Regions from separate parts of the Agrobacterium sp. SORGH_AS 787 genome, predicted to be linked through region 2. Evidence: predicted binding sites of a transcription regulator. Region 2 holds the regulator's gene; the other holds the start of a gene.
What was found. The regulator PhoB, encoded in region 2, activates phosphate uptake and scavenging genes when phosphate is short. The targets are predictions, from matches to a motif close to TGTCATNNANCTGTCAT.
Positions count from the first base shown of each region.

Region 1: QE435_RS07165 (ceramide glucosyltransferase) is a predicted target of PhoB. The motif match lies at 2,890-2,906, and genes of this name have one in related genera.

Region 1 is NZ_JAUTBG010000001.1:1,625,600-1,630,015, reverse strand. Features, by position in the region: gene QE435_RS07185 (RNase H family protein) at 291-794, shown strand; gene QE435_RS07180 (SDR family oxidoreductase) at 933-1,799, shown strand; gene QE435_RS07175 (hypothetical protein) at 1,890-2,276, shown strand; gene QE435_RS07170 (hypothetical protein) at 2,349-2,810, shown strand; gene QE435_RS07165 (ceramide glucosyltransferase) at 2,962-4,101, shown strand; gene QE435_RS07160 (hypothetical protein) at 4,187-4,416, opposite strand, start outside.
Region 2 is NZ_JAUTBG010000002.1:1,317,821-1,322,236, reverse strand. Features, by position in the region: gene QE435_RS15670 (aspartate aminotransferase family protein) at 1-185, opposite strand, end outside; gene QE435_RS15665 (GcrA family cell cycle regulator) at 638-1,174, shown strand; gene QE435_RS15660 (hypothetical protein) at 1,293-1,430, shown strand; gene QE435_RS15655 (hypothetical protein) at 1,482-1,604, shown strand; gene phoB (phosphate regulon transcriptional regulator PhoB) at 1,794-2,477, opposite strand; gene phoU (phosphate signaling complex protein PhoU) at 2,500-3,216, opposite strand; gene pstB (phosphate ABC transporter ATP-binding protein PstB) at 3,308-4,123, opposite strand; gene pstA (phosphate ABC transporter permease PstA) at 4,195-4,416, opposite strand, start outside.

The sequences.
Region 1 (4,416 bases), on a different contig from region 2:
GGGAGGAGGATAAGGACATTTGCAACTCGAAGCTTTGCGGGAGGAGGTGCATCGCTTCGATAGGTAGAAACTACCCATAATTCTCGGCATAATAAATGGCCTTTATCGCAGGTGAGATATGCGTAAACGCATAGCTGGCTGTTTGGGAGCAGTTCATTTTTAGAACTCTGCCGAGGAAAAAGGCACAACGCTGTATTTCCTGTGTTGGGCCTGCTCTGGCAAGGCTGAAGCATGCCTGTATTAGCCGCGTTGTGAGCATCGCCAACAAGTGACCGAAAGATTCCCAGCCTATGACGACGCCCTCTATGCCACACAACCTCCAGCTCTTCGTCGACGGCTCATATGACCCGCTCAAGCGCCTGGGCGGTTGGGGCGTGATTTCGGTCCGCAATGACGTCCATATAGGCTCCCGGTCCGGCAGCATAAGCTGCGCCGACAACAGCGCGCCGGAACTTGTTGCCGTTCTTGAAGCCTTACGCTGGCTGGAGGTGAATGCGATCGGGGAGGCAGCGACGATCTGGTCGGACTCTTTCTACGCGGTGACGGGGTGCAACAAATGGCGCCATATTTGGAGAACGAACCAATGGAGAAAACGTGCACCGAATGGCAAAGGTCGCAGCAGAGACGTCCCCAATAGCGATCTTTGGAGGGCACTCGACGCGTGCCTGACACGCTGCGACATGATCGAGATTGCATGGTGCAAGGGTCATGTAGGCCTGCCATGGAATGAACAAGCCGATGCTCTGGCAAGGCACGCGGCCAAGCCCGCTGTACTCGGGATAGCTGGGTCGTGAGACAAGTGTCCCGCGTGCCGGACCAATCGAACTCCGACTGCGGCAACGCCACAGACACTTGAGGGTTCGCTAAAGCTTGGAGGGAACTGCATTTGCTAAAACGTGTTTGGGCTTCGTCAACAATTGTGGAGCACAGACATGGATGCCGAGACTCGCCACCCTTCCCCGCCCTATCCTGAACAGAAGCAGACGCCGCCCGGGACCACCGGTCAGATGGAGCCAAAGCCTGATCATGGCGAGCATTCCTATAAGGGTAGCGGCCTCCTGAGCGGTAAAGTCGCTCTGATTACCGGTGGGGATTCCGGTATCGGTAAGGCTGTCGCAATCGCCTTTGCACGTGAAGGCGCCGATCTCGTCATCTCCTATCTCGACGAGGAAGAGGACGCACGCGACACAGTGAAATGGGTGGAAGAAGCCGGTCGCAAGGTGGTGGCCGTTCCTGGCGACATCACCTCGGAAGACCATTGCAAATCCCTCGTGCAGCGCACCGTCGAGGAATTCGGCAAGATCGATATCCTCGTTAACAACGCTGCATTCCAGCGCACCTATGCGGATATCGCCGACATCGATTCCGCTGAGTGGGACGAGACCTTCAAGACCAATATTTATGCGCCGTTCTTCCTGTCGAAGGCCGCTGTCCCACACATGAAGTCTGGAAGCTCGATCATCAACACCGCCTCGATCCAGTCGAAGCAACCCTCACCACAGCTGCTTGCCTATGCCTCCACCAAAGGTGCTGTGCTAAACTTCACCGCCGGGCTCGCCGGGATGGTCGCTGAAAAGGGTATCCGCGTAAACGCCGTTGCACCTGGCCCGATCTGGACGCCTCTCATCCCGTCCACCATGGGCGTGGAGAAGACCAAGACCTTCGGTGAGCAGACATTGATCGGACGCGCTGGACAGCCCGCCGAGCTTGCCGGCGCCTACGTTCTGTTGGCATCGGATCGCGGCAGCTACATGACTGCTGCCGTCATCCCGGTCACCGGTGGCGAGATCATGATCTGATCTTAACGGTTGAGACTGGACAAAGCGGGGCCGTAAAGGAACCGCCTTGTCCGTCTGCGGTTCGGTCAGAAGAATAGGGAGAAACTTCAGATGTCCGATCCACCTCACGCAGTTGGCTCAAATGAGGTCGGCTCCGTCAGCCGATTGCAGCAATCCGAAAGCCTTAACGTCTACAAGCTGGCTCCCGTGGCAAAGGCAGATGACCCACACTGGGATAAAGGCGCCTCCTATGGAGAAGTCCTGGTCGCCGCCCGGTCGTCAGGCGATGCACGTATCGTCGCGGCCGAGGCACAGCCTGATGCCTCCGCGGCGACTGCGCAGCCTTCCGAGGACGTCTCCACCCGCTTTGCTAGCGCTTTCCGCGACGAGACGCTCTACACCGTCATCGAGGTAGAGCGTGATCGCTCGGACATCGAGCGGGGCATGATGCCCGAGCTGTCTGTTGACGCGACGATAAAAGCAGGTGGCGACGCTTAATCGTGCCTGATCGAACCGGAACCCTCCCGCGTCTAAGAAGTTGAGACGACGAACCCTTACGGAGACAAAATAATGTCCGACCAAAATTCCACCTCACCTGCCGTCGCCTCACTGCATGAAGAGCAGGCAAGACAGCGCACCGGCAAAGAAGATCTTCAAAAGGGGCTCGAAGACACCTTCCCTGCCTCCGATCCCGTGTCCCACACAACCACAACGACAGCCACATCGACATCCGCGCCCGAAGAAGAGCAGGATACGGGGGAGGCTCCAAAAGTGGATGAGGCGCTTGCTGCCGTCAAAGCACGCCAAGACACACCGGCAACCGACCATGCCATGGAAGAAGTGAGAGCACTTCGCTCCGAACTTGGACGGATCACAGAGTCGGCCCAGGAAGCGCTTTCCGCATCGGCACGCATCACCCGCAGCGAAATTCAGTCCGCTCAGAGCAAGGTGATCCGCCAGATCCGAAAGCGTCCTCTTCAAGCATTGGGACTGGCAGCACTTGTTGGCTATGTCTGGGGTATGACACGATAGTTTCGAGCAGCGCGTAACAGGATGGCGGGCGTACGGTATCCGCCATCCACAGCAGAATGAATGCTATATGACATTGATCTGTCATGAAAGCGTTATACTTGCGATAGGGACATAAACGCCGGGCAGACGATCCGGATGTGTGGAGTTACACATGGACATCGCTCTTGCCGTAATCGCCTTTGCGCTGATCTTCGTCCACCTGTTGAGCATAGGTCTGACGGCCGTTCGTGTGAAATCGACCGCAAGAAGGAGTGCGGCGCAGCAGAACCAACCGCCAGTCTCCCTGGTCGTCCCACTACGCGGCGTGGAGAATTTCACTGCACTGACCATCCCTCATGCCTTTCAGCTGGATTGGCCAAACTACGAAATCATCTTCTGCGTGGCGGATAGCGCAGACCCTGTTATCCCCCACGTCAAATCGAACATTGCCGCCTTTCCTCACATTCAGGCTACATTGCTGCTGGGCGATGATAGGATCAGCGCCAATCCGAAATTGAACAATTGCGTAAAAGGATGGCGTGCAGCCACAAGCGAATGGGTCATTCTCGCCGATTCCAACGTGCTGATGCCCGATCATTACATTACGACCTTGATGGGCGCGTGGCGCAAAGATAGCGGCCTTGTCTGCTCCCCGCCCCTCGGCTCCCGGCCAGCCGATATCTGGTCGGAGCTGGAATGCACATTCCTCAACACCTTCCAGTGCCGGTACCAATATGCGGCAGAGACATTGGGTCAGGGCTTCGCACAGGGCAAGACGATGCTTTGGAACAAGCCGCTCCTCGATTCACTCGGCGGCATTGAAGCCCTTGGTGCCGAAATTGCCGAAGATGCCGCAGCCACCAAGCTTATCCGTGCAAGCGGGCGCAAAGTTCACCTCGCACCAGCCCCCTTCGAGCAGCCGCTCGGTACGCGCAGCTTCGCGGAAGTCTGGTCTAGGCAGGCACGCTGGGCGCGTTTGCGGCGAGTGACCTTCCCCCAATTCTTCGCACCGGAGATCCTCGTCGGAGGCATTCCTCCTCTCCTTCTTGCACTGGCCGCAGCTATGCTGGCGGGGGCGGATGGCAAGACAATCGTGGCAATCACGGTAGCGATCCTTGGGCTCTTCTATCTCCCGGAATTGGCGCTCGCCAAGCTCAAAGGATGGCATGTCTCGTGGACAAGCTTTCCAACCATGATCATGCGGGACGCGTTGCTACCGCTCATCTGGGTAAGAAGCTGGATGGGGTCTTCAGTCTCGTGGCGTGGCAACATGATGACCGTTGGAACGCAAGAAAGCACGCTAAGCGGCTGATAACCGCAGAGGCATGAGGGCGGATCGAGCACGAAAATAGGGCTTCGCCTCACCCCTCAGGCTCGGGTGGCCCAGCACTGTTTCGTCAGGCTTTTTGCCCTGCATGTTCCTGTAGAAGCTGTGCAAGTTCATCACCGGCAATCAGCACGTCGTGCCCGCCTCGATGGAGATGCAGTTCAACGCGAGTTGGGCGAAAACTATTGCCCCGGATAAATTCAATCGCACTCTTGAGGGAGTCGAACATCTCCCTGTGCGAGACTTCGAAACGCTGCCACAGAACGACGGTCGTGTGGCTCTCTCCAAACCGGCTCATTG
Region 2 (4,416 bases):
TTTAAGGACTCAACCATATGGGGATGGCTGTGGCCGACGGAGGTCACGGCAACGCCCGCACCGAAATCGAGATATCGCTCGCCGCTTTCCGTGATCAGCCAAACGCCCTCGCCTCGTTCGAAGCGCAGGGGGGCTCTGGAAAACGTATCGAACAACGGCCCGGATTTGGGGGCAGCTTCGGCCATGGCGACATCACTCCTTACGTCAAGTCGGGACAGACGACTGTCAATAGGGCTATCGGGTTATCCCTGCCCTGAAAATCAAAAATGCCGCCTCGCGGCGGCTTGCATGCTGTCTTCATTGCCAGCGCACTATTGTCACTTCCCCGCCTAATGTCAACAAATCTCGGCACTTTCGGCTCGTCTCAAGCTCTGGTAGGCGCGTTGCGCGCAGCCACCAACTGTTGCCTTTCTGACTCACAGGGGAAGCAAGTTGGGGAAAACCGGAAAATCGATTCCAGATGATTCCCGCGACTCTTGTCACGGAGTCAACCGACGATTAGGTTAACCGTCAATTACTAGACTGCAATGCGGCGGAACTAGTCACCTACAATCTGGCGAATGGCCTGCGCGTGGTTCACTCCACGGCATCGTGGGTGGATTCTGCCCGAGAACAACGCGACGAGCGGAGAAGCGGCATGAACTGGACGGACGAACGCGTAGAAAAGCTCAAGAGATTATGGTCCGAAGGGCTTAGCGCAAGCCAGATCGCAGCACAACTAGGCGGTGTGAGCCGCAATGCCGTCATCGGCAAGGTTCACCGCCTCAACCTGCCGGGTCGCGCCAAGGCCGGTGGCACGGTCGCCACATCGCGCCCAGCAGCCAAGCGTCCGGCGGCAGCGCCGCGTCCGGCGAGCTATGCGGCTCCAGCCCGCGCTGCGACGAACCGTCCGGCACCTGCCCGTAACACGGGTGCGCTGGCTTTCAAGGAAGATATGGACATCGACACGGTCGAGCCCATGGAATATGCCCGCTCTTCCAACAACGTTGTTATTCCGATTTCGCGTCGCCTGACGCTGACGGAATTGACCGAGCGCACCTGCAAGTGGCCTGTCGGCGACCCGCTTAAGGACGACTTCCATTTCTGCGGCTGCGAAGCGTCCGAAGCTTCGCCCTACTGCAAGTTCCACGCGAAAATGGCTTATCAGCCGGTGAGCGAACGCCGTAAGGCGTAAGGTCTCTCATAGCGATTACAGAAAGCGGGCTTCGGTCCGCTTTTTTTGTTGGCCCGTCTCCCCCATCCTCAAATAATCAAAACTTGCCCGCAGCAGCGATTGTGCCCAGACTATCGTCATGGATGCGATCGATATGCTGGACGACTATATCTCGACACTGTGGGCAAAAGCCGTCGACACGCCATTCCCGCCGATCCCGCGTCGCCGGTGCGGAGACGCAACCGTCTATGTCGAATGCCGACGCGGACGCTACTGACTGATTTGCGAGGAGCGCGGGGAAGAGTATTGGCGTCGTGAAGCCACGGACATGGACGATGCCGCGTTCCAGTTGATATCCATCGTTGCAGGCGAGTTGGTGCGCGACCGCGAGCTGGAGTTTCGGGAAAGCACAGCCCGCTGTTTCTCTGGATCGAATGACTACTCGCGCTGAGCGCCATCAAAGACAGCTACGGCACCCGAACCATGGCCAACTATCTGGACGTGCTGAGACACAGCCCGCTGTCGCAGGACGAGATAGACGCCGCGCGATATCCCATCCCGTCATCATTCATGTGACGCCAGCAAGTCCGGCGCCACAGGATCGGTGCACTTCACCATCGGGTTAAGCGCCCCGAGACGATCAAGCTTCCATGGAATAGCCCGCGCCGCGAACGGTGCGGATGACATCCTGCATGCTGGAGAAATTCAGCGCCTTACGCAGGCGGCCGACATGAACGTCCACCGTGCGTTCATCCACATAGATATCGTGTCCCCAGACGCCATCGAGAAGCTGGGAACGGGAGAACACACGGCCGGGCGAGGTCATGAGGAACTCCAGCAGGCGGAATTCGGTTGGTCCAAGACGGACTTCGCGGCTCTTGCGGTGAACGCGGTGCGTCTCGCGGTCGAGTTCGATATCGCCGCATTTCAGCACGGAGGACAGAACCTCTGGCTTGGCGCGGCGCAGCATCGCCTTGACGCGTGCCATCAACTCCGGTGTCGAGAAGGGCTTGACGACATAGTCGTCCGCGCCCGTTGCCAAGCCCCGAACCCGTTCGCTTTCCTCGCCACGAGCCGTCAGCATGATGATCGGCAAACGCTCTGTCTCCGGACGCATGCGCAGGCGGCGGCAAAGCTCGATGCCGGAGACGCCAGGCAACATCCAGTCGAGGATCAGAAGATCCGGCGTGCGCTCCTGAAGGCGGATTTCGGCCTCGTCGCCACGCGGAATGGTGTCGACATCATAGCCTTCGGATTCGAGATTGTAACGGAGGAGGACGCTCAGCGCCTCCTCATCTTCGACAACGGCGATTTTCGGCACCATGGCTCCAGATCCTATCTGTCGCTTACTCGGTCACAGCGCCGAGCGTGTTGGAACTATCGTCCTTCGGACGCTCACCCGCCGGCTGGCTGCCGGTGGTCATGTAGTAGATGGTCTCGGCAATGTTGGTGGCGTGGTCGCCGACGCGCTCGATGTTCTTGGCGCAGAACAGAAGATGCGTGCAGGTGGTGATGTTGCGTGGATCTTCCATCATGTAGGTCAGAAGCTCGCGGAACAGCGAGGTGTACATGGCGTCGATTTCCTCGTCGCGCTCGCGGATGGCCTGGGCCTTTTCCGCCGAGCGCGTGGAGTAGACGTCCAGCACTTCCTTCAACTGCACCAGCGCCAGTTCCGACAGATGCTCAAGGCCGCGCGCCAGCTTGCGCGGAACGCCTGTGCCAGCAACCGCAATCACACGCTTGGCGGTGTTTTTGCCGAGATCGCCGACACGCTCGAGGTCCGCGGCAATGCGCAACGACCCGATGATTTCACGAAGGTCTGCTGCCATCGGCTGGCGCTTGGCGATGGTGACGATCGCCTTGTCGCCGATTTCACGCTCGGCGTGATCGAGGATCGTATCGTCCGAGATGACTTTCTGCGCCAGCGCCGCATCGGAATTGACGAGCGCGCGCACGGCATCGGCGCACATCTGCTCGGCCAACCCGCCCATTTCGGCGATCCGGCGGCTGAGGAACTTCAGCTCCTCGTCATAGGCTGACATGATGTGGGAATGTGTCGGCATGTTCGTGGTCTCCAGTTTCGAGACGCCCTGTCGCAAGCCTTCTCAACGGCTCGAGCGACGGGCGCAGTGTGATGCGCAAGCGACAGCAGGATCAGCCGAACCGGCCCATAATGTAGTCCTGGGTGCGCTGATCATCCGGGTTGGTGAACATCTTGTCCGTATCGTTCTCCTCAACAAGGTGGCCGAGGTGGAACATGGCGGTGCGCTGTGAAACGCGAGCGGCCTGCTGCATCGAGTGGGTCACGATGACGATGGTGTAGTTGGCGCGAAGCTCGTGGATCAGTTCTTCCACCTTGGCGGTCGCGATCGGGTCGAGCGCAGAGCATGGCTCATCCATAAGGATGACTTCCGGCGAGACGGCGACGGCGCGCGCGATGCACAGGCGCTGCTGCTGGCCACCGGAAAGGCCGGTGCCGGATTCGTGCAGACGATCCTTGGCCTCGTTCCAGAGACCCGCCTTTTGCAGGCTGGACTCGACGATCTGGTCCATATCCGCCTTGTTGCGGGCAAGACCGTGAATGCGCGGGCCATAGGCGATGTTTTCATAGATCGACTTCGGAAACGGGTTCGGCTTCTGGAACACCATGCCCACACGGGCGCGAAGCTCGACCACATCGATTGCAGGATCGTAGATGTCTTCACCGTCAAGCGTGATCTGACCGGTCACGCGGCAGCCGTCGATCGTGTCGTTCATGCGGTTCAGCGTGCGCAGGAAGGTGGACTTGCCGCAGCCCGACGGGCCGATAAGAGCCGTCACCGTGTTCTCGCGAACGTTGAGGTTCACATCGTAAAGGGCGCGCTTCTCGCCGTAGTAAACGGAAACGTCCTTGCCGATCATCTTATGGGAAACTTCATTCATTTTCTTGTCCAGCGCCTTTTCAACTGCTGCTTCCGACAACATGTTCATTGTTCCGTTCTCCCTTGGTTCTTATCGCATTTCCAGATGGAAAACCGGTATCCACTTTTCCTCGAAATGCTTTACCAGCGCCGTTCGAAGCGGCGACGCAGCAGGATTGCGCCCACATTCATCACCAGGAGGAACATAAGCAGGATGATGATAGCGCCAGATGTTCTTTCGACAAAGGCGCGCTCGGCTTCGTTCGCCCACATATAGATCTGAACCGGCAGGGCCGTTGCAGGATCGAGCGGGGTCGTCGGGTAATTCGCCACGAAGGCCACCATGCCGATGAGAAGAAGCGG